DNA from 3 places in the Micromonospora sp. B11E3 genome. Region 2 is predicted to be linked to each of the others. Evidence: predicted binding sites of a transcription regulator. Region 2 holds the regulator's gene; each other region holds the start of a gene.
What was found. The regulator HrcA, encoded in region 2, represses chaperone genes, less so after heat shock. The targets are predictions, from matches to a motif close to GGTTNGCACNCTCNNNNNGAGNGTGCNAACC.
Positions count from the first base shown of each region.

Region 1: groL (chaperonin GroEL) is a predicted target of HrcA. The motif match lies at 8,105-8,135, and genes of this name have one in related genera.
Region 3: groES (co-chaperone GroES) is a predicted target of HrcA. The motif match lies at 4,157-4,187, and genes of this name have one in related genera.

Region 1 covers NZ_JBDPMC010000040.1:4,040-14,119, reverse strand. Annotated here, with positions in the region: gene ABGB16_RS20080 (ABC transporter permease subunit) at 1-274, shown strand, start outside; gene ABGB16_RS20075 (DoxX family protein) at 381-824, shown strand; SAM riboswitch class I at 984-1,114, shown strand; gene thrC (threonine synthase) at 1,126-2,412, shown strand; gene ABGB16_RS20065 (GNAT family N-acetyltransferase) at 2,826-3,845, shown strand; gene paaN (phenylacetic acid degradation protein PaaN) at 3,898-5,571, shown strand; gene ABGB16_RS20055 (GNAT family N-acetyltransferase) at 5,666-6,337, opposite strand; gene ABGB16_RS20050 (cold-shock protein) at 6,563-6,766, shown strand; gene ABGB16_RS20045 (hypothetical protein) at 6,919-8,001, shown strand; gene groL (chaperonin GroEL) at 8,329-9,951, shown strand; gene ABGB16_RS20035 (hypothetical protein) at 10,059-10,080, opposite strand, start outside.
Region 2 covers NZ_JBDPMC010000039.1:20,960-31,039, forward strand. Annotated here, with positions in the region: gene ABGB16_RS19795 (hypothetical protein) at 1-288, opposite strand, end outside; gene ABGB16_RS19800 (enoyl-CoA hydratase-related protein) at 548-1,330, opposite strand; gene hemW (radical SAM family heme chaperone HemW) at 1,350-2,573, shown strand; gene ABGB16_RS19810 (DUF4870 domain-containing protein) at 2,613-3,230, opposite strand; gene hrcA (heat-inducible transcriptional repressor HrcA) at 3,501-4,523, shown strand; gene dnaJ (molecular chaperone DnaJ) at 4,601-5,743, shown strand; gene ABGB16_RS19825 (16S rRNA (uracil(1498)-N(3))-methyltransferase) at 5,795-6,529, shown strand; gene ABGB16_RS19830 (histidine triad nucleotide-binding protein) at 6,765-7,115, shown strand; gene ABGB16_RS19835 (serine hydrolase domain-containing protein) at 7,211-8,581, shown strand; partial or broken gene ABGB16_RS19840 (PhoH family protein) at 8,739-9,434, shown strand; partial or broken gene ABGB16_RS19845 (LAGLIDADG family homing endonuclease) at 9,759-10,080, shown strand, end outside.
Region 3 covers NZ_JBDPMC010000004.1:64,361-74,440, forward strand. Annotated here, with positions in the region: gene ABGB16_RS03485 (WhiB family transcriptional regulator) at 1-27, shown strand, start outside; gene ABGB16_RS03490 (sulfite oxidase) at 217-1,866, opposite strand; gene groL (chaperonin GroEL) at 1,993-3,639, opposite strand; gene groES (co-chaperone GroES) at 3,710-4,024, opposite strand; gene ABGB16_RS03505 (methyltransferase domain-containing protein) at 4,480-5,661, shown strand; gene ybaK (Cys-tRNA(Pro) deacylase) at 5,683-6,162, shown strand; gene ABGB16_RS03515 (substrate-binding domain-containing protein) at 6,249-7,340, shown strand; gene ABGB16_RS03520 (ATP-binding cassette domain-containing protein) at 7,434-8,240, shown strand; gene ABGB16_RS03525 (ABC transporter permease) at 8,237-9,499, shown strand; gene ABGB16_RS03530 (ROK family transcriptional regulator) at 9,507-10,080, shown strand, end outside.

The DNA.
Region 1 (10,080 bases), on a different contig from region 2:
GTTCCTGCTGTCGGTGGTCACGGACGCGGCGCTCGGAGCGGTCGGCGGGGCGGTGCTGCTCTGGATCCTCTCCAGCATCCTGGACCAGATCACCGCGCTCGGTGCGCTGCGCGCCTTCCTGCCGACCCACTACAGCACCGCCTGGTTGGGGCTGCTGTCGACGCCGGTGCAGACGGACGACGTGGTGCGCGGCTGCGTCTCGGCGGTCGGCTACGCCACCGTCTTCTGGTCGCTAGCGTACTGGCGGTTCACCCGCAAGGACATCACGAGCTGACCGTACGGGCACCCCGTGGAAACAACTTTTTAACGAGAAAGCTATCGACTCTCCTGAATTAATCCAGCATCCTTGCGTAGTCAATTGTTGACTCTGGAGGTGTTGGATGAGAGTCGATCGGTTGGGTCCGCCGGTGCTGTCCCTGTTCCGCATGGTGATCGGCCTGTTGTTCCTGCTCCACGGGATGTCGTCGCTGTTCGGCCTGTTCGGCGGGGCGCGGGGCACCGGGCAGGCGGTGCCGGTCGGCCAGTGGCCGGGCTGGTGGGCCGCGCTGATCCAGGCCGTCTGCGGCGCGCTCGTGCTGGTCGGGCTCCTCACCCGGCCCGCCGCGCTGCTCGCCTCCGGCTCCATGGCGTACGCGTACTTCGTGGTGCACCAGCCGGACGGGCTGCTGCCGCTGCGCAACGGCGGCGAGCTCGCGGCGCTGTTCTGCTGGTCGTTCGTGCTCGTCGCGGTGCTCGGCCCGGGCGGCTGGGCGCTCGACAGCGTCCTCGGCCGCCGCCGCTCCTCGACCGCCACTCCCACCCCCACCCTCACCCCCGCCCGCTGACCCACCGGGCGGCGACAACTTCCGGGAAGTAGTGGTCTCAGCCGGCGACGAGGCCACTACTTCCCTGAAGTTGTGCGGACACTGCGGCGCAGCTCACAGGGTGGGAAGAACGGGTGGCGGCCCGGGAGGACCGTCGTAGACTCGGCAGCACAACTGCATACCTCATCCAGAGGGGCTGAGGGATACGGCCCAAAGACGCCCCGGCAACCACCCACGCGCTCGACGACGAGCGGCGCGGGCAGGTGCCAATTCCGTCCCCGCCGCAGGGTGCGGTGTGGGGAAGATGAGAGGACTCCTCGACATGACGTCGACCCTCGCCGCGTCCGGCATCGACACCACCGCCAGCCCCGCCCGCGCCCTGGTCTGCCGGGCCTGTCAGGCCCGCTACCCGCTCGCCGCGCAGCACGCCTGTTTCGAATGTTTCGGCCCGCTGGAGGTCGACTACGACCCGGCCGCCCTGGCCCGCGTCACCCGCGAGCAGATCGAGGCCGGCCCCCGCAACCTGTGGCGGTACGCCGCCCTGCTCCCGGCCGGCCAGGACCCGGCCGCCCGGGTGACCCTCGATCCGGGGCTGACCCCGCTGGTCGCCGCCCCGCACCTGGCCGCCGAGCTGGGCATCACCGCCCCGCTCTGGGTCAAGGACGACAGCGCCAACCCCACCCACTCGTTCAAGGACCGGGTCGTCTCGGTGGCGTTGACCGCGGCCCGGGCGCTCGGCTTCACCCGGTTCGCCTGCGCGTCCACGGGCAACCTGGCCAACTCCGTCGCCGCGCACGCCGCCCGCGCCGGGGTCCCGTCCGTCGTGTTCATTCCGAGCGACCTGGAGCAGGGCAAGGTGATCACCACCGCCGTCTACGGCGGCGAGCTGGTCGCCATCGACGGTTCGTACGACGACGTGAACCGGCTCTGCGGCGAGCTGGTGGAGACCGACGAGTTCGAGGACACGGCGTTCGTCAACGTCAACGTCCGGCCGTACTACGCCGAGGGCTCCAAGACCCTCGGGTACGAGGTGGCCGAGCAGCTCGGCTGGCGCATCCCGGCCCAGGTGGTCATCCCGATGGCCAGCGGGGAACTGCTCACGAAGGTCGACAAGGCGTTCAGCGAGCTGGTCGAGATCGGTCTGGTCGAGGCGCCTGCCGGCGGCTGGAAGGTGTTCGGCGCCCAGTCCGCCGGCTGCAACCCGATCGCCACCGCCCTGCACGCCGGCAGCGACACCATCACCCCCGTCAAGCCCACCGGCATCGCCAAGTCGCTGAACATCGGCGACCCGGCCGCCGGCCTGTACGCGCTGGAGGCCGTCCGGCGCACCGGCGGGTGGATGGAGTACGCCGACGACGACGAGATCCGCGCGGGCATCCGCCTGCTGGCCCGGACGGCCGGCGTCTTCGCCGAGACGGCGGGCGGGGTGACCGTGGCGGTGTTGCGCAAGCTGGTCGAGTCCGGCCGGCTCGACCCGACGGCGGAGACGGTGGTGTTCAATACCGGCGAGGGCCTGAAGACCCTCGACGCGGTCGCCGGCCAGGTCGGCCCGACCCACCGGATCAGGCCGTCCCTGCGCGCCGCCCGCGACGCCGGCCTCCTCGGCTGACCCACCCACCCCGCCCCCACCCGACCTCGGCGATCTTGCACTTGTGGCCCTCGTTTCGGGGTGTTCGCGCCATATGTCGGGCCGTAACTGCAAGATCGCGGGAGGTTCGGGCGGGGCGGGGCAGCGGTGTCCGTCGGTCGGGTGGGGACGGATCGCCCGGACGGGGGATAGGGCGGATCCGTTGGGTAACGGGCTTTTCGCGTTCGGTGTGAAAAACCTGCCGGTAAGGACTTGACGGCAGGAACCGGACGGGCGCACGATGCTCCGTGCGGGAGGGCGTTTCGCCGGAGACTTTTCAAGTCATCCGACCCAGCGCCGGAGGCGTTGTGCGACCGTCCCTCCCGACCAACCTCCGATCGGGCCAGCGAGGAAATTCGCTGGCCCGATCGTCTTCTCCGGGCCACTCTCGGGCCATGGGTATCGACATCGCGCCGATCGACCCGGCCGACCAGGCGGCGGTCGACGGGGCGTACCGGATCAGGGCGGCGGCCGAAGCGGCGGACGTGCCGGACTTCCCGCCGGTGTGCCGGCGGCGGTTCGAGGGCGCGATCCGGCACCCGATGCCGGGCACCGAGGTCGTGGCGGCGCTCGCCCGGCTCGACGGGGTGCCGGCCGGGTACCTCCGCCTCGACCTGCCGCAGCTCGACAACACCGAGAACGCCAGCCTCGACCTGGCCGTGCACCCGGCGCACCGGAGGCGCGGCGTCGGCCGGGCGCTGCTCGGCCACTGCGTGCGCCTGCTGCGCGAGCGGGGGCGCAAGCGGGTGTTCGCCCCGGCCGTGTCGGCCCTGCCCGGCGGCCCGGAGCGGGGCGGGGCCGGTGGGGCGTTCGCCGCCGCGACGGGCGCGCTGCCCGCGCTGGCCGAGGTCCGCCGCCGGCTCGACCCGACCCGCCTCGACCGGGCCGCGCTCGACGACCTGCTGGCCGACGCCCGGTCCCGCGCCGCCGGCTACCGGGTCGTCCGCTGGTACGGCCACACTCCCGCCGAGTACGCGGCGGACGTCGCCTACCTCGACGGCCGGCTGATGGCCGACGTGCCGCTGGGCGACCTGGAGTGGGAGCCGGAGAACATCGACGTCGAGCGGCTGCGGGGGACCGAGCGGGCGCTGGACGTCCGGGGGCGGCGCCGCTACCACCAGGGGGCGGTGCACGTGGCGTCCGGCCGGCTGGTCGCCTGGACGCTGCTCGACGTCGGCCCGAGCACCCCGTGGCACGCGTTCCAGCAGATCACCATCGTCGACCCCGACCACCGGGGGCACCGGCTCGGGCTGCTCGTCAAGATCGAGAACCTGCGCCACCTGCTCGCCCACGAGCCGGAGCTGCGTGCCGTCGACACCTTCAACGCGGCGGCGAACGCCCACATGATCAGCATCAACGAGCGCCTCGGCTTCCGCCCGGTCGACGGCTGGACCGACTGGCAGCTGACGATCTGAGTTGTGACACGGCCCTACTGATCGGGGTGGTTCCTGTTGCATGATGGCGGGCATGACGGAGACCCCGCACCCCCTGTACGACAGGCACGCCGACACCCTCACCCGTGCGTTGACCGCCATCACGGAGCGCGGGTACTGGTCCGCCTACCCCGAGTCGCCCAGCCCCCGGGTGTACGGCGAGACCGCCGCCGCCGACGGCAAGGCCGCCTTCGAGGCGTACCTGAACGGCGACTTTCCCCTCGACCAGCCGGGCTCGGGCGACCGGGTCGCCACCGAGGCGAGCCCGTTCGGGCTGGAGCTGAACGTGCGCTACCCGCACGCCGCCGCCGCCGACCTGGTGGCCGCCGCCTCGGCCGCCCTGCCGGCCTGGCGCGACGCCGGCCCGCAGGCCCGGGCCGGGGTCTGTCTGGAGATCCTGGCGCGGCTGCACAAGCACGTCTTCGAGCTGGCCAACGCGGTGCAGTTCACCAGCGGCCAGGCGTTCGTGATGGCCTTCCAGGCCGGCGGCGCGCACGCGCTGGACCGGGCGCTGGAGGCGATCGCCTACGCGTACGCGGAGATGACCCGGCACCCGGGGACGGCCGGCTGGGAGAAGGCCGCCGGCAAGGGCGACCCGCTGCGGATGACCAAGACGTTCCACGTGGTGCCGCGCGGGGTGGCGCTGGTGATCGGCTGCAACACGTTCCCGACCTGGAACTCGTACCCGGGCCTGTTCGCCTCGCTGGTCACCGGCAATCCGGTGGTCGTCAAGCCGCACCCGCTCGCGGTGCTGCCGCTGGCGATCACGGTGAGGTACGCCCGGGAGGTGCTCGCCGAGGCGGGCTTCGACCCCAACCTGGTGCTGCTCGCCGCCGAGGCCCCCGGCGAGAAGCTGGCCTCGACGCTCGCGCTGCACCCGGCCGTGCGGATCGTCGACTTCACCGGCTCCACCGAGTACGGCGACTGGCTGGAGGCCAACGCCCGGCAGGCGGCCGTCTACACGGAGAAGGCCGGCCTGAACACGGTGGTGATCGACTCCACCGACGACTTCGCCGGCATGTGCCGCAACCTCGGCTTCACGTTGACGCTGTACAGCGGCCAGATGTGCACCACCTCGCAGAACATCCTGATCCCGTCCGGCGGCATCGAGACCGACCAGGGGCACCGGAGCTTCGACGAGGTGGCCGCCGGGATCGCCGCGGCGGTCGGCAAGCTCACCGCCGACCCGGCCCGTGGGGTCGAACTGACCGGCGCGATCGTCAACGACGGCGTGCTGGAGCGCCTCGACGAGGTCACCAAGGTCGGCGAGACGCTGCTGGAGTCCCGTACGGTCGAGCACCCGGCGTTCCCGGGCGCGGTGGTGCGGACGCCGACGATCGTCAAGCTGACCGCCGACGACACGGCGGTCTACTCGCGGGAGTGGTTCGGGCCGATCTCGTTCGTCATCGCCACCGACTCCACCGCGCACAGCCTGGAGATCATGCGGGCGACCGTCGGGGAGAAGGGCGCGCTGACGGCCGGCGTCTACTCGACCGACGAGGCGGTGCTGGACGCGGCCGAGGCGGCGGCGATCGACGCCGGGGTGCACCTGTCCTGCAACCTGACCGGCGGCGTCTTCGTCAACCAGTCGGCGGCGTTCTCGGACTTCCACGGCAGCGGCGCCAACCCGGCCGCGAACGCGGCGCTGACCGACGGCGCGTACGTCGCGAACCGGTTCCGCGTCGTCCAGAGTCGCCGCCACGTCTGAGGTGTGCGGAAGGGCCCCCTTCCGGGTGGGAGGGGGCCTCTCGACGCGTCGACCGGGCTCCGGCGACCTCGGCCGCCAGCGCCGTGACCCGCGCTCAGGCGGGGCGGCGCATCTGCAGCTCGCGCAGCGTGGGGAACTTCGGGTGCGGCACCCGTACCCCGGTGTCGACGAAGCCCAGCCGCCGGTACGCCCGGCAGGCCCGGTCGTTGCCCACCACCACCTCCAGCATCAGCTCCGGCCGCCCGCACTCGCGGGACCAGGCGGCCACCGCCTCGATCAGGTCGGCGAGCAGGCCGGTGCCGCGCCAGGCCGGCGTGACGTAGACGGCGTAGATGACGGTCAGCCCCGGGTCGTGCGGCGCGACGGTCCCGCCGGCGTGTCCGACGAGCCGGCCGGCCCGTCCGGTGAGCCGGCCGGGCTCGCCGACGGGCCGGCCGGCCCGTCCGAGCCGGTTGGCCTCGCCGATGGGCCGGTTGGCGTCGCCGGTGGGGCGGCCGGCGGGGGCGTCGTGCGGCTCGGCGACGAACTGCGCGGTGCGCGGGCCGGCGGCGACCGACGCCACCCGGGCCGCGATCTCGGCGTGCGGTCGGGCCGCGGCGTCGGCGACGGTCTCCAGGAAGGCCAGCGGCGCGTCGGCGAGCATCTCCAGCCGCAAGGCGCGCATCCGGGCCGTGTCCTGCGGCGTCACCCGGCGTACGGTGGCCGTCACCGCCGTGGCGGTCGGCGCGGTGCGGCCGGTGGCCTGCGGGCTTGGCGCTGCTGTCATCCCGCATGCCTACCGCAGTGATGGACGCCTATGCGGGTCCGGGTTGAGGTCGGTCCGATATTGGCCGTTTTGGGATCGTGCGCTGCTGTCACCGCTCGTGTACCGTGCGATTTCGGTCACTGATTTCGTGGTCGTCGTCGACCCCGGAAACGGTGGTCCGGGGCTGCCGGTTGGGCCGGTGTCCCGAGGGTTGTGAAAGGCCGCGCGACGTTAAGGAAGTGCACCGTGGCACAGGGCACCGTGAAGTGGTTCAACGCCGAGAAGGGCTACGGCTTCATCGCCGTCGACGGCGGTCAGGACGTATTCGTACACTTCTCCGCCATCGAGATGGACGGCTACAAGGCGCTGGACGACGGGCAGCGGGTGGAGTTCGAGATCGCCCAGGGGCAGAAGGGCCCGCAGGCCGAGCGGGTCCGCGTCGTCGCCTGACCCTCGACCGGTTCCGGGGCCCGCGCACGTGGCGGGCCCCGACCACGTTCCCGGGGGCCCGCCGCGTCCGTCCACCTGAAACGGGGCAGCGGATGCGGGGCGGGACCAGGCAGGATCATGAGCCGTTCCGGCGTCGCCGCTGAGGAGGGCTCATGTCGCAGCCGCCCGTACCCGACCGGCCTGCCCCGGGGTCCTGGGACCCGGGCGAGTTCGGCCAGACCACGAGCTGGGATCCGGCCGTGCCCGAACGGACGGATGGCTCGGGCGCGTGGACGGCTCCCCAGCCGGCCACCGGTCCGGGCCCGTACGCCGGACTGCCCGCGTACCCGTCACACCCCGGCCCGGTGCCGCCCGGTCAGCCGCCGGGAGCCGCGCCCTGGCCGCCGCCCGGATACGACCCCGCAGACCCGCTCGTCACACCGCCCGGGCAGGGCCTGAGCGGCTGGTTCTCGCGCTGCGCGGGTGCCGTGCGCCGCGGTTGGCGGCAGCTCATGCCCATCCTGCTGCTCACCCACGCCCTGCCGACGCTCGCGTTGCTGCTCGCGGTGGTGCCCCTGTACCCCGTGCTGCCGCCGGAACCCACGGCGCCGGGCGCGCCGCCCGCCGCGCTGCCCGACGGGTACTTCGCCGACTTCGGCGTCTTCCTCGCGGCCCTGCTCGGCCTCAGCTGTCTGCTCGCGCTCGTCGAGGCGGTCGGCTGGGCGGCCGGCACCTGGGTGGTCGCGCGCCAGGCGGCCGGCGAGCCCGCCCCGGTCGGCGCCGCCCTCCGGTACGGCCTGCGCCGCGCCCCGGCGCTGTGGGGCTGGACCCTGGTCTACGGCCTGTTGGTGGTGGTCGGGTTGGTCCTGTGCTACCTGCCGGGCCTGTACGCGATGGCCGCGCTGAGCCTGTTCGGCCCGGTGCTGCTCTTCGAGCGCGGTGCCCCGCTGGGCCGGGCCCGTGAGATGTTCCACGCCCGCCTCGGGCCGGTGCTGGGGCGGATCGCGCTGGTCGGGCTCGCGGCGTCCGTGTTCTCGCTGGTCCTGGCCCCGGTGCAGGTCGCGGGCGCGCTGCTCGGCGATCCCGCCGACGCGGCCAGCTTCAGCGGGTGGAACGTCGCGTACGCGGTGGTGGCCGCCGTGATCACGCTTCCGTACGGCCTGGTCCACCTTGTCGGCCTCGTCGTGACGTACGCCGAGCAGCGGGCGTGCGAGGCTCCGGTGACGGCCGCCCGGCTGGCGGGTGAACTCGGCTGACCGTGAGCGTGGCGCCCGGATCGGTTGCGCTGGTCGGGCCGCGCCGGAGCGGCCCGACTGGCCCATCGTGCTTGCACTCGGCAGGGCAGAGTGCTAAACAAGTCATTGGCACTCGCGTACGGCGAGTGCCAATGGTCGGGGCGGTGGGGCCACGGCCTCCCGGTGGGTGACCGCCGGGCGGCACATGGCCGGTCGTCGCGGGCTATCCGGCCCGGCCGAAGGACGTCGTCGTCGCCAGGTGGCGACGTCCCAAGGTGCGTACACCAGGCGGCCCATCCGGGACACAACACTCGGGTGGCCCGTGAGTGTCCAGGAGGACAACGCCGTATGGCCAAGATGATCGCGTTCGACGAGGAGGCTCGCCGCGGCCTCGAGCGGGGCATGAACCAGCTCGCCGACGCCGTGAAGGTGACCCTCGGCCCCAAGGGCCGCAACGTCGTGCTCGAGAAGAAGTGGGGCGCTCCCACCATCACCAACGATGGTGTGAGCATCGCCAAGGAGATCGAGCTCGAGGACCCGTACGAGAAGATCGGCGCCGAGCTGGTCAAGGAGGTCGCGAAGAAGACCGACGACGTCGCCGGTGACGGCACGACGACGGCGACCGTCCTGGCCCAGGCCCTGGTTCGCGAGGGCCTGCGCAACGTGGCCGCCGGCGCCAACCCGATGGCCCTGAAGCGGGGCATCGAGGCCGCCGTGGCCAGCGTCTCGGAGGAGCTGCTCAAGCTCGCCAAGGACGTGGAGACCAAGGAGCAGATCGCCTCCACCGCCTCCATCTCGGCCGGTGACACCAGCGTCGGCGAGATCATCGCCGAGGCGATGGACAAGGTCGGCAAGGAAGGCGTCATCACCGTCGAGGAGAGCAACACCTTCGGCCTGGAGCTGGAGCTCACCGAGGGCATGCGCTTCGACAAGGGCTACATCTCCGCGTACTTCATGACCGACCCGGAGCGTATGGAGGCCGTCTTCGACGACCCGTACCTCCTGATCGTCAACAGCAAGATCTCGTCCGTGAAGGACCTGCTCCCGATCCTCGAGAAGGTCATGCAGAGCGGCAAGCCGCTGCTGATCATCGCCGAGGACATCGAGGGCGAGGCCCTGGCGACCCTGGTCGTCAACAAGGTCCGGGGCACCTTCAAGTCGGTCGCCGTCAAGGCGCCGGGCTTCGGTGACCGCCGCAAGGCCATGCTCGCCGACATCGCCATCCTCACCGGTGGCCAGGTCATCAGCGAGGAGGTCGGCCTCAAGCTGGACGCCGTCGGCCTCGACATGCTGGGCCGCGCCCGCAAGGTCGTGGTGACCAAGGACGAGACGACCATCGTCGACGGTGCCGGCGACGCCGAGCAGATCCAGGGCCGGGTCAACCAGATCCGGGCCGAGATCGAGAAGAGCGACTCCGACTACGACCGCGAGAAGCTGCAGGAGCGCCTGGCCAAGCTGGCCGGCGGTGTTGCGGTGATCAAGGTCGGCGCGGCCACCGAGGTCGAGCTGAAGGAGCGCAAGCACCGCATCGAGGACGCGGTGCGCAACGCGAAGGCCGCCGTCGAGGAGGGCATCGTCCCGGGTGGTGGCGTCGCGCTGGTGCAGGCCGGCAAGACCGCCTTCGACAAGCTGGACCTGACCGGCGACGAGGCGACCGGCGCGCAGATCGTCAAGATCGCGCTGGACGCCCCGCTGCGGCAGATCGCCGTCAACGCCGGCCTGGAGGGTGGCGTCGTCGTCGAGCACGTCCGCAACCTGGAGGCGGGCCACGGCCTCAACGCCGCCAACGGCGAGTACGTGGACCTGCTGGCCGCGGGCATCATCGACCCGGCCAAGGTGACCCGCTCGGCGCTGCAGAACGCCTCGTCGATCGCCGCGCTGTTCCTCACCACCGAGGCCGTCGTCGCGGACAAGCCGGAGAAGACCCCGGCCGCCCCGGCTGGCCCGGGCGGCGGGGACATGGACTTCTGAGTCCAGCTCCACCAACGCCGAAGGGGGCGGGCCGCTGACGCGGTCCGCCCCCTTCGTCATCTCCGTACCGTCGCGGTCGCGCCCCCGGGCGGGGCCGCCGGGCGGGCCTACGTCGGCAGGGGACGCTGG
Region 2 (10,080 bases):
GCCGGAGAGGTTGCGCAGCCCGGACTCCTGGTACGCCGTCGCGAGCGCCACCACCACGGCCCGCTCCGGCATCTGCCGCTGGATGCCGATCGCGGCGATGGTGGCGGCGTTGGCCATCTGGTCGGCGTCCAGGCGTACCTCGCCGTCGGCCTGGACGGTGCAGGTGCGGCTGGCCAGCGGAAGCCGCAGCTGCTGCCCGACCTGCCGGACGACGAGCCAGATCCCGACGACGGCGAGGACCGCGACGACGACTCCGGCCGCGACGACTGCCCGACTTCGCACCCGCACCCCCTGTTCGACGGCGTCCGACAAGAGTACGTCCCTCCTGCCGCCGACCGGCTCGTCCGACCGGTTCGCTCCGTTGCGTAGCCGGTCGGCGACCTTTCGCGGTTTCCGCGCGGAGGCGGACCGCCCGGCGGGACCCGGACGGCCTCGGCCCGGCCGGGCTTCCCCGCCCCCGGGCCGGGAAACGCCGGCTCGGCCGCGAAACGCCGGCCCGGGCCGCAAACCGCCCCGTCCGGGTAGCGGCACAGCGCCGGGAGGCTGCTCAGGTCGTGGGCACCCAGGCGGCGTCGCGCTTCTCGCGGAACGCGGCCACGCCCTCCCGCCCCTCGTCGGAGAGGAAGTACCCGGTCGACAGGGCGGCCAGCTCGGCGATCTCGGCCCGCAGGTCGACCGCCGGCGGGCGGCGCAGCAGCGCCTTCGCCCCGGCCAGCGCCCTCGGCGCGCCGCGGACCAGCGAGGCGCACGCCCGCTGGACCGCCGCGTCCAGCCCGTCCGCCGGCACGGCGAGGGTGACCAGCCCGATCTCGGCGGCCCGCCGGCCGTCGAAGGTGTCGCCGGTGAGGTACAGCTCGGCGGCGGCCCGGGGGTGCAGCCGGGGCAGCACGGTCGCCGAGATCACCGCCGGGATCACCCCGATCCGCACCTCGGTGAAGGCGAAGGTGGCCTCCTGGGCGCACAGCGCCAGGTCGGCCGCCGCGATCAGGCCCAGCCCGCCGGCCCGGGCCGGCCCGGCCACCCGCGCCACCACCGGCTTCGGGCACTCCCGCACCGCCGCGAGCACGTCGCCGAGCATCCCGGCCGGCACGGTCCCGCTGGCGTACGCGGCGGCGGTCTCCTTCAGGTCCGCCCCGGAGCAGAACACCGGCCCGGTGTGGTCGAGCACGACCACCCGGACGGCGTCGTCGGCCACCGCGGCGGCCAGCCCGGCCAGCAGCTCGGTCATCAGCGGCGTGGAGAGCGCGTTGCGGTTGTGCGGGCTGTCCAGGGTGAGGGTCGTCACCCCGTGGGCCGTGGCGACCCGCACGAGCGCGTCGGAGGAGGTCATGCCGGGCACACTAGTGGCCATGCCCGGCGCCCTTCCAGAAGGCGAATCCGTCCCCGCCGACGGCTCGCTGCCCGCCACCGCCACCCGCGCCGTCGGCGCGCGCGGCTTCGGCGTGTACGTCCACGTGCCGTTCTGCGCCAGCCGCTGCGGCTACTGCGACTTCAACACCTACACAGCCGACGAGTTGGGCGGCGGGGCCGACCGCGAGTCGTACGCCGACACGGTGCTGGCGGAGCTGGCGCTCGCCCGTCGGGTGCTGGCCGACGCCCCGCCGCCGCGGGTCGACACCGTCTTCGTCGGCGGCGGCACCCCCACCCTGCTCGCCGCCGACGACCTGGCCCGCATCCTGGACGGCATCGACCGCACCTGGAGCCTGGCCGCCGACGTCGAGGTGACCACCGAGGCCAACCCCGAGTCGGTGACGCCGGAGTCGCTGAAGACCCTGCGCGCGGCCGGGTACACCCGGATCTCGCTGGGCATGCAGTCCGCCGCGCCGGGCGTGCTGGCGATCCTCGACCGCCGGCACACCGCCGGCCGGGCCACGGTCGCCGCCGCCGAGGCCCGCGACGCCGGCTTCGACCACGTCAACCTCGACCTGATCTACGGCACGCCGGGGGAGAGCGCCGAGGACTTCGCCGGCTCGCTGGAGCAGGTGGTGGCCGCGGGGGTGGACCACGTCAGCGCGTACGCCCTGATCGTGGAGGACGGCACCCGGCTGGCCGCGCGGATGCGGCGCGGCGAGCTGCCGTACCCGTCGGACGACGTGGCGGCGGACCGCTACCTGGCCGCGGAGGCCGCCCTCGGCGCGGCCGGTTTCTCCTGGTACGAGGTGTCGAACTGGGCCCGGACGCCGGCCGGCCGGTGCCGGCACAACCTGCTCTACTGGAGCGGGGCGGACTGGTGGGGCCTCGGTCCGGGGGCGCACAGCCACGTCGGCGGGGTGCGCTGGTGGAACGTCAAGCACCCGAGCGCGTACGCGAAGCGCCTCGCCGCGGGGGAGTCGCCCGGCCTGGCCCGGGAGGTGCTCACGCCCGGCGAGGCGCACATGGAGGACGTCATGCTGCGGCTGCGCCTGGCCTCGGGGCTGCCGCTGGAGGTGCTGGACGACGCCGGGCGGGCCGGCGCGCGGCGGGCCCTCGACGGCGGCCTGCTCGACCCGGCCCGGTACGCGGCGGGCCGGGCCGTGCTGACCCTGCGCGGGCGGCTGCTGGCCGACGCGGTCGTGCGCGACCTGCTGCCCTGACCGTGGTGCCCGACCGGCCGGGGGAGCGGCCGGCCGGGGTCACTTGATGAAGCTGACGGACATCGGGTAGCGGTACAGCTGCCCCTCGTTGGCCCGCAGCCCGGCGACGATGCCGAAGATGATGCCGACGGCCATGGCGGCGAGGCCGATCAGGACGCCGATCAGGATGCAGGTGAGGATCCAGCCCACCAGCGCGATGACCGACCAGAGGAGCTGGAAGTTCAGCGCGGCGACCGCGTGCGCGCGGACGGTCGGCGACTGGTTGCCCCGGGCCAGCAGCGCGATCAGCGGCGCGAGCCAGCCGAGCACGCCCCCGCCGAGGAACATCCCCGCGGCGCCGCCGAAGTGGGCGACCAGCACCCACGTCTTGTCCTCGTTGTTCGCGTAGCCGCCGGACGGCGCGCCGTACGCGCCGCCCGTCGGATATCCGCCACCCGGCGGGTAGCCACCCGGCGGAGGGTAGCCACCCGACGGCGGCTGGCCGCCCTGCGGCGGCGGATAGCCACCGGGCGGGGGATGGCCGGCCCCGCCCGGCGCCCCGGACAGTGGTGCGGTGGGGGGCTCGTCCGACGAGCCGTACGGCGCCGACGGCGGGGTCGGCTCCGGCGGCCAGCCGCCGGGGTCGCCCGCTCCGGGAGGGCGAGGTGGTTCAGTCATGTACATCACGGTAGGGGCTGCCGGCAAGGGGACACCAGAGCGACACTGGTCGGGTCCGGCCGGACGATCGGGCAGGAACGCACCGGCGCAGCCCGCGGGCGGTGCGGCCGGCGCACACGGGGTCCGTCGTTGATCTTCTCGCTGGCGGCCCCGCCGACGTAGACTGGCACTCGTTACAGTCGAGTGCCAGGCGCGCCCTCCGGCCCGGGTGCCGGTCGGGCGAGCGGACGCGCGGCGCCGGCGCCGACGTGCGACAGGAGGTGGGGAGAAGTGGGTCTCGACGACCGTAAGCTCGCCGTGCTCCGCGCCATCGTCGAGGACTACGTCGCCACGCAGGAGCCGGTCGGCAGCAAGGCCCTGGTCGAGCGGCACCAGCTCGGGGTCTCCCCGGCGACCGTCCGCAACGACATGGCGGTGCTGGAGGAGGAGGGCTACATCCGGCAGCCGCACACCAGCGCCGGCCGGGTCCCCACCGACCGTGGCTACCGTCTCTTCGTCGACCGGCTCTCCCGGGTCAAGCCGCTGAGCCCGGCCGAGCGCCGGGCGATCGAGCGCTTCCTGGTCGGCGCGGTCGACCTCGACGACGTGGTGCACCGCACCGTCCGGCTGCTCGCCCAGCTGACCCGGCAGGTCGCCGTGGTGCAGTACCCGAGCCTGGCCCGCTCCTCCGTACGCCACCTGGAGCTGGTGCCGATCTCCACCACCCGGCTGATGCTCGTGATGATCGCCGACACCGGCCGGGTCGAGCAGCGGCTGGTCGAGCTGCCCGCGCCGACCCCCGCCGACGACGTCACCGACATGCGCCGGCTGCTCAACGAGAAGCTGGTCGGCACCCGGCTGTCCGACACCCCGCCGCTGGTGCAGGCGGTGGTCGAGGAGTCGCCGTCGCACCTGCGCCCGGCCATGACCACCCTCTCCAGCGTGCTGCTGGAGACGCTGGTGGAGCGGCACGAGGAGCGGATCGCGCTGGCCGGCACCGCCAACCTGACCCGGGGCGGCCTGCTCGACTTCCAGGGCTCGCTGCGGCCGATCCTGGAGGCGCTGGAGGAGGAGGTCGTCCTGCTCAAGCTCATCGGCGAGGCGGAGCCGAGCACGACGCGGATCCGCATCGGCGACGAGAACGAGATCGACAACCTGCGCGCCGCCTCCGTGGTCAGCACCGGGTACGGCCCCGGCGCGACCATCGTGGGCGGCCTGGGAGTGCTGGGCCCCACCCGGATGGACTACCCCGGCACCATCGCCACCGTGAGGGCCGTGGCACGCTACGTGGGCGAGCTGCTGGCCCAGAACTGACCAGTCAGGGCCGACACGGCCGGATTCCGACCGACGACCGGGCGCAACGCGAGACGAACATGAGGACACCGAACGCAGTGGCCAGGGACTACTACGGCATCCTCGGCGTGAGCCGGGACGCCTCCGACGACGAAATCAAGCGCGCCTACCGAAAGCTGGCGCGGCAGTTCCACCCGGACGTGAATCCGGACCCGGAGGCCCAGGAGAAGTTCAAGGACATCAACGCCGCGTACGAGGTCCTCTCGGACGACCGGAAACGGCAGATCGTCGACCTGGGTGGCGACCCGCTCGCGCCCGGCGGCGGGGGCGCGGGTCCGGGTGGCCCCGGCGGGGCCGGCCCGTTCGTGGGCTTCCAGGACATCATGGACGCCTTCTTCGGCGGCGCGGCCGGCGCCTCCCGCGGCCCGCGGCCGCGTACCCGGCCGGGGGCGGACGCGATCCTGCGGCTGGAGCTCGACCTGCACGAGACGGCGTTCGGCGTCGAGGCGCCGATCACCGTCGACACGGCCGTGCTCTGCACCACCTGCTCCGGCGCCGGCACCGCCGCCGGCACCCACCTCGCCACCTGTGAGGCGTGCGGCGGCCGAGGCGAGGTGCAGTCGGTGCAGCGCACCTTCCTCGGCCAGGTGGTCTCGGCCCGGCCGTGCACCGTCTGCCAGGGCTACGGCACCACGATCCCGCACCCCTGCCCGACCTGCGCCGGCGACGGCCGGGTGCGCACCCGCCGCTCGCTGACCGTCAAGATCCCGGCCGGCGTCGAGGACGGCATGCGGATCCGGCTGGCCCAGCAGGGCGAGGTCGGTCCGGGCGGCGGCACGGCCGGCGACCTGTACGTGGAGATCCACGAGCGGCCGCACGACGTGTACTCGCGCAAGGGCGACGACCTGCACTGCCGGGTCACCGTCCCGATGACGGCCGCCGCCCTCGGCACCCGGCTGACCATCAAGACGCTGGACAGCGAGGAGACGGTCGACGTCAAGGCGGGCACCCAGCCGGGCAGCACGCTGCGGCTGCGCGCCCGGGGCGTGCCGCACCTGCGCGGCACCGGCCGGGGCGACCTGTACGTCCACCTCGACGTGCGGACCCCGACGAAGCTCGACGCCGACCAGGAGCGGATGCTGCGCGATTTCGCCAAGACCCGGGGCGAGGAGGTCGCCGAGCTGACCAAGCAGGGCGGCTTCTTCTCCCGGATGCGCGACGCCTTCAACGGCCACGCCTGAGTCGTGGCGGCCAGCCGCCCCGGCACCGGCCGGGGCGGTTAGCCTTTGCTCGTGTCCGCGCCGCTGTTCCTGGTCGAGTCCCTGCCCACCGCCGACCAGCTGACGCTCGACGGCCCCGAGGGGCACCACGCCGCCACCGTGCAGCGGCTGCGCGTGGGCGAGGAGCTGCTGCTGGCCGACGGCCGTGGCGGCACCGCCGCCGCCGTGGTCCGGGCCGTCGGCCGCGGCAGCCTGGAGCTCGACGTCACCTCCCGGGGGTACGTCGACGCGCCCGTACCCCGGGTCGCCGTGGTACAGGGCATCGCCAAGGGCGACCGGGGCGAGCTGGCCGTGCAGGCGATGACCGAGGTCGGGGTGGACGAGATCGTCCCGTGGGCGGCGTCCCGCTCGGTCACGCTGTGGCGGGGGGAGCGGGGCGTCCGGGCCCGGGAGAAGTGGGTGGCGACCGCCCGGGAGGCGGCGAAGCAGGCCCGCCGCCCGTGGCTGCCCGTGGTGGCCGGCGCCCCCGACGAGTCGACCGCGACCGTGGCCCGCCGCATCGGCGGGGCCGCCGCCGCGTTCGTCCTGCACGAGGAGGCCGACGAGCGGCTCACCACCGCCGAGCTGCCCGCCGTCGGCGAGATCGTGCTTGTGGTCGGCCCGGAGGGCGGCATCGCCCCGGCCGAGCTGGACGCGTTCCGCGCCGCCGGCGCCCGCACCGTCCGCCTCGGCCCCGCGGTCCTGCGCACGTCCACGGCGGGCGTCGCCGCGCTCAGCGTCCTGGCAACCCGCCTCGCCCGCTGGTGAGTTCTGCTGCCGCCGATTCTCACGTACGCAGGTAGGACGCCCCGTTGAGGTCGACGATCGTGCCGGAGGCCCACTCCGCCGAGTCCCGGTGGTGGATCGCCACCCGGTCCCCGGCCTCCGCGAACCGCCGCGCCACCTCGCGTCCGATGCCGCGCGAGGCCCCGTCACCAGTACCGCCCGTGACTTCACGGGGCACATCATGCCCCCGCCGCTCGCCAGCGCTTACCATGCCCCGATGGGATCCGACTGCCTGTTCTGCCGCATCGTCGCCGGGGAGATCCCGGCGACCGTCGTCCGGGAGACCGACACCACCCTGGCGTTCCGGGACATCGACCCGAAGGCCCCGGTGCACGTGCTCGTCGTCCCCAAGGAGCACTACGCCGACGTGGCCACCCTGAGCCAGGGCAACCCGGCGCTGGCCGGCGAGCTGCTGGCGGCGGCCGCCACCGTGGCCGAGGACGAGGGGCTGCTCGGCGACGGCTTCCGGCTGATGTTCAACACGGGCGAGTACGGCGGCCAGGAGGTCTTCCACGTCCACGCGCACGTGCTCGGCGGCGCGCCGCTCGGGCCGATGGTCTGCCGCTGAGCGTCCCGACGGCGTCCGACGACCCGCGCCGCGCTCGCCTCACCGTCCGTACCTCGCGGGCCGGAGGCACGGGCTCCTGCCTAGACTCCACGCCCATGACTGCGATCGACGGGCGCCTGGAGCGGACGGTGCGGCGTGCCCAGGCCGAGGGGCGGGTGCCGGCCGTGTCGGCCGCCCTGCACCGGGCCGACCGGCCGCTGTGGACCTGCACGGTCGGCGGCACGGGCAACGACCACCCACTCGGGCCGCGGACGCGGTTCCGGATCGGCTCGGTCACCAAGACCTTCACCGCCGTACTGGTCATGCAGTGCCGCGACGCCGGCCTGCTCGACCTGGACGACCCGGTCGCCCGGCACCTCGACGTCCCGGCGCACGGCGAGCTGACCGTGCGCCGGCTGCTGTCCCACACCGCGGGCCTGCAGCGGGAGCCGTACGGCGACGTCTGGGACACCCTGGTCGCCCCCGACGTCGAGCGGCTCCTGGCCGACCTGGCCAGGGCCGAGCGGGTGCTGCCCCCGGCCCGCCGCTACCACTACTCGAACCTCGGCCTGGCGCTGCTCGGGCAGCTGGTGGCCCGGCTGCGCGGCGGCACCTGGGCCGAGGTGCTCGCCGAGCGGGTGCTCGCCCCGCTCGGCCTGACCGACACGAGCGACCGGCCGGGCCCGACGGCGGCCACCGGGTTCCTGGTCGACGCGTACTCCGACGAGGCGCACCCGGAGCCGCCGACCGACTTCGGCGCGGTCGGGCCGGCCGGCCAGCTGTGGAGCACCGCCTCGGACATGGCCCGCTGGGCGGCGTTCCTGGCCGACCCGGCCGCGCTGGACCCGTCCGGTGCGGTGCTCGCCCCGGCCACGCTCGACGAGATGCGCTGGCCGCTGACCGTCACCGACGAGACGTCCTGGGGGGCGGGGTTCGGGCTGGGCCTGATCCTGGTGCCGCAGGGGGACCGGGTGATGCACGTCGGGCACGACGGGGCGATGCCCGGCTTCCTGGCCGCCGTCTACGGCCGGCGCGGCGGCCCCGGCACCCCCGGGGCGATGGGCTGCGCCGTGCTCGGCTCGTCGGGGACCGGGGTGCGGGTGCTGGAGCTGACGCACGAACTGCTGGCCGCGTCCGCCGAGCACGACCCGGCCGACATCGCGCCGTGGCGGCCGGGGGAGCCGGCCCCGGCGCACCTGCGGGGCATGCTGGGCCGCTGGTGGGGCGAGGGCTTCGAGTACGTCTTCAGCTGGCACGACGGGACGCTGCGGGCCCGGGGCGCCGACGACCCGGCGGGGAAGCCGCCGGCGGTGTTCGCCCCGCTGCCGGACCGGCCGGACGTGTTCCGGACCGTCTCGGGGCGGGAGGCCGGCGAGCTGCTCCGACTCACCCGCGACGAGCACGGCACGGTGACCCGCCTGCACTGGGCGACGTACCGCTTCACCCGTACCCAGGAGACCTTCGACGGCTACGACTTCCGCCGCTGACCCCCCGGGATGGGCTCCCCTGGCGGGCAGGTCGGCGGCGGGAAATGGGCGAGGTGCGGCGGCGGGGGTAGCGATAGAATGGGGCAACCGACCGCCGTGCCAGCAGGGCGCGGCGCCGAGATCGAGAGCAGGTGGCTCAGGGCCCGCGGCCCGACCTATGACCGGCACCCCACCTCCCGGCCCGCCCCGGGTGCAGACCAGGATCACGGTCCCGGACTCGAAGATCATGGTCAACCTGCTCGGCGCGGGCGACGAGATCCTGCGACTCGTCGAGCGTTCGGTCAACAGCGACGTGCACGTTCGCGGCAACGAGATCACCATCACCGGCGCGCCTGCGGACAACGCCCTCGCCGAGCGCCTGTTCACCGAACTGCTCGAACTCATCGAGAAAGGTGAGACCCTGACCACTGACGCCGTCCGGCGTACCGTCGGCATGCTCGAGCAGGGTGGCACCGAGCGGCCCGCCGAGGTCCTGACCCTCAACATCCTTTCCCGGCGCGGGCGCACCATCCGCCCCAAGACCCTTGGGCAGAAGCGCTACGTCGACGCGATCGACGCCAACACGATCGTCTTCGGCATCGGCCCCGCCGGCACCGGCAAGACCTACCTGGCGATGGCCAAGGCCGTCCAGGCGCTCCAGGCCAAGCAGGTCAACCGGATCATCCTCACCCGGCCGGCGGTCGAGGCGGGCGAGCGGCTGGGCTTCCTGCCCGGCACGCTGAACGAGAAGATCGACCCCTACCTGCGCCCGCTCTACGACGCGCTGCACGACATGCTCGACCCGGAGACGATCCCCAAGCTGATGGCCGCCGGGACGATCGAGGTCGCGCCGCTGGCGTACATGCGGGGGCGTGCGCAGCCCTACGACGCTCGGGTCCTGACGCCGGAGGGATTCAAGCCATTCGGGTCGCTCCAGGTCGGCGACCTGGTTATCGGCTCGGACGGGAAGCCTACGCCGGTGATCGGCATCTACCCGCAAGGGCCCAAGCAGGTCTACCGGGTCACGACCCAGGACGGCGCGTCCACCGTCTGCTGCGGTGAGCACCTCTGGACGGTCGCGACGCCGGAGGACAAGCGGCACGGACGTCGGCGCACTCTCGAGACGCGGGAGATGATCGGCCAGGAGCGGCGAGGCCACATCCGCCGGTACGAGCTCCCGGTCGTGGCGCCCGTCCAGATGGAGTCGAAGGACGTTCCGCTCGATCCGTACGTGCTCGGTCTGCTGCTCGGGGACGGCTCGATCTCGTGTCAGACGACGCCAGGATTCAGCACGGCGGACCCGGAACTCGCTCGCGCGATCGAGGACGCGCTCGCCGACATCGAGCTCGTCCGCAAGAGTGACTACGACTTTGTCCTCCGGCACGTCAACGGGCACCGGGGCGGGGTGATCGTCGCGAACCCGGTGACGGTCGCAATCCGCGCGCTGGGTCTGGCCGGGGCCACATCGGGGACCAAGTTCGTGCCCGACGTCTACAAGCAGAACAGCATCGACGCCCGGC
Region 3 (10,080 bases), on a different contig from region 2:
GTCCCGACCCAGCGCAACGTCGCCTGACCGACCCCACCGTCCCACCGACGCCGCGCCCCACCCCGGGGCGCGGCGTCGCCGCATCCCCACCCCCACCACCGCCCCCGGGCACCGCCGCTGATCATGGAGTTGGCGGCGTTTTCGATCTCCAAACCGCCGGTCAACCTCATGGTCAACGGGGAAGAGGTAACCCCGGCGGGGGCGGGGCGGGCAGAGTCAGTGGACGGTTACGCGGAGCGTGTGCCAGCCGGTGGCGCCGTCCGGGGCGACCGGCTGCCGGCGCTCCGGCTGGGTCTCGCCGTCGGCGTCCGTCGCCCGTACCTGGAGGACGTGCTCGCCCGGCGTGGCCTCCCACCGCCAGGACCACTGCACCCAGGTGTCCGCCGACACCGCCGGGGCCAGCGTCGCCTGCCGCCACGGCCCCCCGTCGACCCGCACCTCGACCGCCCGGATGCCCCGGTGCTGCGCCCACGCCACCCCCGCCACCGGGATCGTCCCGGCGGTGAGCCGATTGCGCGACCGGGGCGTGTCGATCCGCGACTGGGTCTTCACCGGCCCCTGCGCCGACCAGCCGCGCGGCACCCAGTACGCGTCGAAGTCGGCGAAGCTGGTCAGCTCCAGCTCGGTCACCCACTTGCAGGCCGAGACGTAGCCGTACAGGCCGGGCACCACCATCCGCACCGGGAAGCCGTGCTCCACCGGCAGCGGCTCGCCGTTCATCCCCACCGCCAGCAGGGCGTCCCGGCCGTCGCGCAGCACCGCCGTGGGGGTGCCGCAGGTCCAGCCGTCGACCGAGCGCCCCACCACCTGGTCCGCGCCGTCCTCCGGGCCCGCCTCGTCGAGCAGTTCCCTGATCGGTACGCCCAGCCAGCGGGCGTTGCCGATCAGGTCCCCGCCCACCTCGTTGGAGACGCAGGCGAGGGTGACGTACCGCTCGACCATCGGACGGGCCAGCAGGTCGGCGAAGCTCAGCTCCAGCGGGTTGCGGACCCGGCCGTGCACGCGCAGCCGCCAGGTGTCGGGATCGACCTGCGGCACCACCAGGGCGGTGTCGATCCGGTAGAACCCGAAGTTCGGGGTGACGTACGAGGCGAGCTGGGCGAGGGAGAGGTCCGCCCCGGCCGGCACGGCCGGGGCGGGCGAAGCCGGCGCCGGTAGGACGACCGCCCGGCGGGCGGCGGACACGCTCCGCCGGCCGGCCAGCCAGTGGCCGCCCAGCCCCGCGACGGCCGCCCCGCCGGCCAGCGCCCCGACGCCGGCGAGGAACCGCCGCCGCCCCTCGGGCTGAACGGCGGGCGCCTCCGGGACGTCAGCGGGCGCGGTGGGCGCAGTGGGCGCAGTGGGCGCGGTGGGCGCAGTGGGCGCAGTGGGCGCAGTGGGCGCAGTGGGTGTGGACGCCCCCGAGGTGGGCGGGATCCACGGCCAGGGATCGGGCTGGAGCGGGCCGGCCAGCAGGAGCCAGAGCGCCAGCGCCCCGAGGCCCGCCCCGACCAGCGCGGGCAGCGCGTCGGCGGCGTTCGCGCCGGCCCGGGCCAGCGCGGCGGCCACCCCCAGTGCGGCGAAGGCCGCGATCCCGGCCAGCCCGACCCGGAAACGACGCGCGGCGAGCACCCCGAACAGCGCCGCGAAGGCCGCCAGCAGCAGCGCCGTCCCGACCAGGAGGGCGACCTTGTCGTACGTGCCGAAGACGGCGATGCCGAACTGCTTGACCGACTCGGGGACGGTGTCCACCACCAGTCCCCCGACCGCGACCAACGGCGCCGACCGGGGGCCGGTCAGCACCGCCACCGGCTCGGCCGCGCCGATCGCCACGGCGGCGGCGGTGATCCCGGCCAGCGCGGCGTACCCGCGCGACATGCTCTCCATGCCGCCAGTGTCGACGCTCCGGCCGGCCGGGCAACAGCCACGGGGGCGTTCCGTAAGCATCCCGAAAGGCGTCAGGGCACGCCGTCGGGTGACGGCGTGCCCTTCAGCGCTGTCGTACGGCGTCGGTCAGAAGCCCGGGCCGTGCTGGTGGCCGTGGCCGTGCGAGTGGCCGTGGCCCCCGGCGGCGGCCGGCTCCGCCTTCACCGGCTTCTCCACCACCAGGCTCTCGGTGGTGAGCAGCAGGCCGGCGATCGAGGCGGCGTTGGAGACCGCGTTGCGGGTCACCTTCACCGGGTCGAGGATGCCGGACTTGACCAGGTCGACGTAGACGCCGCTGGCGGCGTCGAGGCCGTTGCCCCACTCCTGGCCGGCGACCTTCTGCACCACCACGTAGCCGTCGTGGCCGGCGTTCTGGGCGATCCAGCGCAGCGGCTCGACCAGCGCCTTGCGCACGATCGAGACGCCGACCTTCTCGTCCCCGGTGAAGCCGAGGTCGTCGTCGAGCACCGGCACGATCTGCGCCAGGGCGGCACCGCCGCCGGGCACCGTACCCTCCTCGACCGCGGCCTTGGTCGCGGCGATCGCGTCCTCGATGCGGTGCTTGCGCTCCTTCATCTCGACCTCGGTCGCCGCGCCCACCTTGATGACCGCGACGCCGCCGGAGAGCTTCGCCAGCCGCTCGGAGAGCTTCTCCCGGTCCCACTCGGAGTCCGAGGCCTCGATCTCCTTGCGGATCTGGGCCACCCGGTCGGCAACCTCGCCCGCCTGGCCGCCGCCGTCGACGACCGTGGTGTTCTCCTTGTCCACCACGACGCGGCGGGCGGTGCCGAGCACCTCCACGCCGACCTGGTCGAGCTTGTAGCCCAGCTCCGGGGCGATCAGCTCGGCGCCGGTCAGGATCGCCATGTCCTGCAGCATCGCCTTGCGGCGGTCGCCGAAGCCCGGCGCCTTGACCGCGCAGACCTTGAGGGTCTTGCGGATCGCGTTGACCACCAGGGTGGACAGCGCCTGGCCCTCGACGTCCTCGGCGATGATCAGCAGCGGCTTGCTGTCCTGGAGGACCTTCTCCAGCAGCGGCAGCAGCTCCTCGATCGCCGAGATCTTCTGCGTGGTGATCAGGATGTACGGGTCCTCCAGGACCGCCTCCTGAGCCTCCACGTCGGTGACGAAGTTCGGGGAGATGAAGCCCTTGTCGAACTGGAGACCCTCGGTCACGTCCAGCTCGGTGGTGAGGGCGGAGCCCTCCTCGACGGTGATGACGCCGTCGCGGCCGACCTTCTCCATCGCCTCGGCGATCAGCTCGCCGATGGTGGCGTCCTGCGCGGAGATCGTCGCGACGTGCGCGATCGACTCCTTGCCGGCGACCTCGACGGCCCGGCCCAGCAGGGCCTCGGAGACCTTGGCGGCGGCCGCGTCGATGCCGCGCTTGAGCCCGGCGGGGTTGGCCCCGGCGGTCACGTTGCGCAGGCCCTCGCGGACCATCGCCTGGGCGAGCACGGTCGCGGTGGTGGTCCCGTCGCCGGCGACGTCGTTGGTCTTGGTCGCCACCTCCTTGACCAGCTGCGCGCCGAGGTTCTCGTACGGGTTGGTGAGCTCGATCTCCTTGGCGATGGTCACGCCGTCGTTGGTGATCGTGGGCGCACCGAATTTCTTGTCCAGGACGACGTTGCGCCCGCGCGGGCCGAGAGTGACCTTGACCGCGTCCGCGAGGGCGTTGACACCGTGCTCCAGCAGGTGCCGGGCGTCGTCCGAGAAGCTCAGGATCTTCGCCATCTGTATCCCTTCGAAGCGACGCTGCCCCGGCCCGGCGAGCCGGACCGGGGCAGCGACACTGATCGGTTGCTTACTTCTCGATGACCGCGAGGACGTCGCGGGCGGAGAGCACCAGGTACTCCTCGCCGGCGTACTTGACCTCGGTGCCGCCGTACTTCGAGTAGATGACGGTGTCGCCGACCTTGACGTCAACCGGAATCCGGTTGCCCTTCTCGTCGACGCGGCCCGGGCCGACAGCGAGGACGGTGCCCTCCTGCGGCTTCTCCTTGGCGGTGTCGGGGATCACGATGCCCGACGCCGTGGTGGTCTCAGCCTCGTTCGCCTGGACCAGGATCCGGTCCTCGAGCGGCTTGATCGCAACCTTGGTCGCGGTAGTCACGGGCATACCCTCCTGGGGTACTTGGTTTCGTTGCCGGTCGGCATGCCGACCAGCGTCAATCTGCCACATGCCACCGGGCGGGGCCGTCGTCGCGGGTGCCGGTCCGCCTGGCGCTCAGCCCCCGGGCACGGGCCCGGAAGCTGGCACCCTCGATGGGAGAGTGCTAATCGCAGGTTATTCCTCGGCTAGCACTCCGTCAAGGAGAGTGCCAACGCGCCACCCCCCGTGTCGCCGCGCAGCCTCGAAACGGGTGGCGTCGACGGCTCAACCGGCCGGCGCAGTACGCCGGCGTCCCTGTGGAGCTGCCCGCACGGACGGGGCAGCTCCACAGGCGGCCGAGAGGGTGGGGCCGGCCTGCACGGAGCCAGCATCCGCACGACCGCCGGCTGGGCGACCGGCGCAGGGGGGCAGGCGCCGACACCACCGTCCGGGCGGCCCGGCGGGGCCGGGACAATGGCCGCGTGGATCTGGACCAGCTCGCCGCGCTGCGTACCCCCGAGGGGTCGGCCGCCCTCGCGGCGGCGACCGAGGTGGCCGGCGGCGACCCGCTCGCGGCGGCAGCCGCGCTCCGCTCGGCCGGGGTGCCCGGCGGGCTGGCCGCCGCCGCGCTGACCCAGGCCGAGCTGCGCCGCCGCGCGGCGACCAAGTTCGGCCCGGCCGCCGCCGGCATGTTCCTCACCCGGGCGGGACTGGAACAGGCCACGCGCGGGGTGGTGTCGGCCCGGCGGGCCCGGCGGCTGCGCGCCGCCGGGGTGCGCACCCTCGCCGACCTGGGCTGCGGCCTCGGCGCGGACGCGCTCGCCGCCGCCCGCGCCGGCATCCGCGTGTACGGGGTGGAGGCCGACCCGCTCACCGCAGCGATGGCCGCCGCGAACGCCGAGGCCGCCGGGCTGGCCGACCTGTTCACCGTGGAGTGCGGCGACGCCACGGAGTTCGACGTGTCCCGGGTCGACGCCGTCTTCTGCGACCCGGCCCGCCGCCGGGCCGGCACCGGCCGGCGGATCTTCGACCCGAACGCGTACTCGCCGCCGTGGGACTTCGTCGTCCGGCTGGCCGAGCGGGTGCCGTACACGGTGGTGAAGGTCGCCCCCGGCCTGGACCACGCGCTCATCCCGGCGGGCGCGGAGGCGGAGTGGGTGAGCGTGGACGGCGACCTGGTCGAGGCCGCCCTCTGGTGCGGCCGGCTCGCCGAGGTCCCCCGCCGCGCGACGCTGCTGCACGGCGACGCCGCCCACGTGTTGACCGGCTCCGGCGCGGCGGAGGCGCCGGTCGGCCCGGTACGCCGGTACGTCCACGACCCCGACCCGGCCGTGGTCCGCGCCCACCTGGTCGCCGAGCTGGCCGACGCCCTCGGCGCGACGCTGGCCGACCCGAGCATCGCCTACCTGTACGCCGACGCCCCGGCCGCGACGCCGTTCGCCCGCTGCCTGGAGGTCACCGACGTGCTGCCGTTCTCGCTGAAGCGGCTGCGGGCCCTGCTGCGCGAGCGGCGGGTGGGCCGGGTCGAGATCCTCAAGCGCGGCTCGGCGCTGGAGCCGGAGCGGCTGCGGCGGGACCTGCGGCTGGCCGGCCCGGAGGCGGCGAGCCTGGTGCTGACCCGGGTTGCCGACGCGCCCACCGTCCTGGTCTGCCGCCCGGTGTGAAAGTCCGTTAGCTTGTCCGTCATGGCGGGACAGGGCACTCCGGCTACGGCGCTGCTGACCAAGCGGAAGATTCCGCACAGCACCCACCCGTACGACGTCTCGCCGGACGCGCCGAACTACGGCGCGCTCGTCGCGGCGGCCCTGGGGGCGCCCCCGGAGCGGGTGTTCAAGTCCCTGGTCACCGAAGTCGACGGGGCGCTCGCCGTGGCGGTCGTGCCGGTGACCGGCGAGCTGGACCTCAAGGCCATGGCCGCCGCGCTGGGCGGCAAGCGGGCGACGATGGCCGACCGGGCCGTCGCCGAGCGGGTCACCGGATACGTCCGCGGCGGGATCAGCCCGCTCGGCCAGCGCAAGCGCCTGCCCACGGTCCTCGACTCCTCCGCGCTGGCGCACGACACGATCTACGTCTCCGCCGGCCGCCGGGGCCTCCAGGTCCAACTCGCCCCCGCCGACCTGGTCGCCCTCACCGACGCCGCGACCGCCCCGCTGGCCGCCCGCTGAGCGACCGGCCACGTCTCCGGCGCGTTCTGCCGGGCGCGTCCACCACACACCCCTCGCCAGTTCCGTCCCCGAAAGGAACCGTGCACATGCGCAGCGGGATCCTCACCATCGCCGCGGCCGGCCTGCTCGTCACCGGCAGCCTGACCGCCTGCGGCGGGGGCTCCGGCGCCGACCCGGCCGGCCGGCCGAAGCCGAAGATCGGCGTGATCCTGCCGGACAGCGGCTCGTCGAACCGGTGGGAGACCGCGGACCGCCGGTACCTGGCGGCCGCGTTCAAGGCCGCCGGGGTGGACTACGACATCCAGAACGCCCAGAACGACAAGGCGCGGTTCGTCACCATCGCGGAGCAGATGATCACCAACGGCGTGACGGCGCTGATGATCACCAACCTCGACTCGGGCACCGGCAGGGCCGTGCTGGACAAGGCCACCCAGAAGGGTGTCGCCACGATCGACTACGACCGGCCCACCCTCGGCGGCTCCGCCCAGTACTACGTCAGCTTCGACAATGTCGCAGTCGGCCGGCTCCAGGGCGAGGGCCTGGTCAGGTGCCTGGCCGACAAGGGGGTACGGAATCCCGTGGTGGCCGAACTGAACGGCGCGCCGACCGACGACAACGCCGCCCAGCTCAAGGAGGGCTACGACTCGGTCCTCGACCCGAAGTACGCGGCCGGGGAGTACGTCAAGGGCCCCGACCAGGACGTACCCGAGTGGAACAACACCACCGGCGGCACCACCTTCGAGCAGATGCTGACGCAGACCGGCGGCCGGATCGACGGCGTGCTCGCCGCCAACGACGGGCTGGCCAACGCGGTCATCTCCGTGCTGGCGAAGAACAAGCTCGCCGGCAAGGTCCCGGTGACCGGCCAGGACGCCGACGCGCAGGCGCTGCAGCACATCCTGTCCGGCGACCAGTGCATGACCGTGTACAAGCCGATCAGGCAGCAGGCCGAGGCCGCCGCCCGGCTGGCCGTCGCGCTGGCCAGGGGCGAACGGAGGAGGACCGACCAGGTCTTCCGGGACCCCGAGGGCAACCGGGACGTGCCCGCGGTGCTGCTGGCCGCCCAGCCGATCACCAGGGAGACCGTGAAGAACGTCATCGCCGACGGCTTCGTCAGCAAGGACGCCGTCTGCACCGGGAAGTACGCGGCGCTCTGCGCCTCGGCCGGCGTGAGCTGAGCCGACCGGGCCCGGCCGGCGGGCGCGCACCCGCCGGCCGGTGCTGGCCATCGCCGGGCCCCCGATTCGCCACGCGCACGCGAAGGAGACCCCTTGCCCGAGACACCCCTGCTGGAACTGCGCGGAGTCGACAAGAGCTTCGGCCCCGTGCAGGTGCTCCGCGACGTCGCCTTCTCCGTCCATCCGGGCCAGGTGACCGCGCTGGTCGGCGACAACGGCGCCGGGAAGTCGACGCTGGTCAAGTGCATCAGCGGCATCTACGACACCGACGCGGGCGAGTTCTTCTTCGAGGGCCGGCCGGTGACCGTCAACGGCCCCCGGGACGCCGCCGGCCTGGGCATCGAGGTGGTGTACCAGGATCTCGCCCTCTGCGACAATCTCGACATCGTGCAGAACATGTTCCTCGGCCGGGAGCGGCGCTCGGGCCTGGTGCTCGACGAGGCGGCCATGGAGGAACTGGCCGCCGAGACGCTGGCCGGGCTGTCGGTGCAGACCATCGGCTCGCTGCGGCAGCACGTCTCCGCCCTCTCCGGCGGGCAGCGCCAGACCGTGGCGATCGCCAAGGCCGTCCTGTGGAACAGCAAGCTGGTCGTCCTCGACGAGCCCACCGCGGCGCTCGGCCTGGCCCAGACCGCCCAGGTGCTCGAACTGGTCCGGCGGCTGGCCGACAACGGGCTGGCCGTCGTGCTCATCTCGCACAACATGAACGACGTCTTCGCCGTCTCCGACCGGATCGCGACCCTCTACCTCGGACAGATGGTCGCCCAGGTCAGGACAACGGACGTCACGCACGCCCAGGTGGTCGAGCTGATCACGTCGGGGCGCAGCGGCAGGCTCGGCCGGGCCGCCGAGAACACCAACGGGTACGGCGGCGCCGGGACGGCGGGGGCCGGCGAATGACGACCCAGCCGAAGACGGTCCCCCGCGAGCCGGCGGCCGTCACCCCGCCGCCCTCCATCGGCAGCCACTTCCGGGGCTACCTCGCCCGCCTGCGGGGCGGGGACATGGGCGCCCTGCCGGCCCTGCTCGGCCTGCTCGTGCTCTGCACGTTCTTCTCGGTCATCCGGCCCAACTTCCTCACCGCCGGCAACTTCGCCAACCTGTTCACCCAGGGGGCGACCGTCGTACTGATCGCGATGGGCCTGGTGTTCGTCCTGCTGGTGGGCGAGATCGACCTGTCCGCCGGCTTCGCCAGCGGGGTCTGCGCGGCGGTGCTGGCCAACCTGCTGACCCTGCAGGGACAGCCGTGGTACGTGGCCACCCTCGCCGCGCTCGCCACGGGCGCGCTGATCGGCCTGGTGCTGGGCTTCCTGGTCACGAAGGTCGGGATACCGTCCTTCGTGGTCACCCTGGCGGCCTTCCTCGCCTTCCAGGGGGTGATGCTGCTGCTGATCAAGGGCGGCACCAACGTGCCGGTCCAGGCGGCCCCCATCGTCGCCATCGAGAACAGGTACCTGCCGCCGCTGGTCGGCTGGCTGGTGGCCGCCGTGGCCGTGGGCGGCTACGCCGCCGCGCAGCTGCTGCGCCACCGCGACCGCTCCGCCCGGGGCCTGGTGACCGACCCGCTGTCGGTGGTGCTGCTCCGGATCGGCGGGCTCGCCGCCCTCCTGGGCGCCGGCGTGTACGTGCTCAACCTGGAGCGCAGCCTCAACGCCCTGATCAGCTCGAACCGCGGCATGCCGGTGGTCGTGCCGCTGCTCGGCGCGCTGCTCGTCGGGCTGACGTTCCTGCTGAGCCGCACCGCGTACGGGCGGCACGTGTACGCGGTCGGCGGCAACCGGGAGGCGGCCCGCCGGGCGGGCATCGACGTGGACCGGATCCGCATCTCGGTCTTCGTGGTCTGCTCGTCCATGGCGGCGGTCGGCGGCATCGTGGCGGCCAGCCGGTTCAGCTCCGTCGACGCCAACACCGGCGGCAGCGACGTGCTGCTGTACGCGGTCGGCGCGGCCGTCATCGGCGGCACCAGCCTCTTCGGCGGCAAGGGCCGGGTGATGGACGCGGTGCTCGGCGGGGCGGTGGTGGCGGTGATCGACAACGGCATGGGCCTGCTGGACGCCAGCTCCGGTGTGAAGTACGTCTTCACCGGGCTGGTGCTGCTCCTGGCCGCCGGGGTCGACGCGCTCACCCGACGCCGGGCCGCCGCCACCGGGAACCGCTGAGCACGCCATGCGAGTCGGGCCGAGCCAGGAGGAGATCCGCCGCCAGAACCTGGGGGCGTTGCTCCGTTACGTCCACATCCACGGCGCGACCTCGCGGGCCGAACTCACCTCCGCCCTCGGCCTCAACCGCAGCACCATCGGGGCGCTGACCGCCGACCTGACCAACGCCGGGCTGGTCAGCGAGGGCGCGCCGAAGGAGACCGGGCGGGCCGGCCGCCCCTCGCTGGTCGTCCAGCCCGAGTGGGACCGCGTGCACGCGTTCGCGTTCAGCATCGAGGTGGACCGCCTACGGGTCGCCCGGATCGGCCTCGGCGGCGCCGTACTCGACCGCCGCGAGCTGGCCCGGCCCCGCGGGCTGGTGGCCGCGGAGACCGTCCCGCTGCTGACCGGTGCCCTGAAGGAGATGCGGCGGGCGGTACCGGCCGGCACGATCTGCGTCGGCGCCGGAATCGCGGTCTGCGGGATGGTCCGCCGCGACGACGGCATGGTCCGCCTGAGCCCGCACGCTGGCTGGGTGGACGAGCCGATCGGGGCGGCCCTGGCCGCCGAGCTGGGCGCGGGGGCGACGCTGGCGGTGGGCA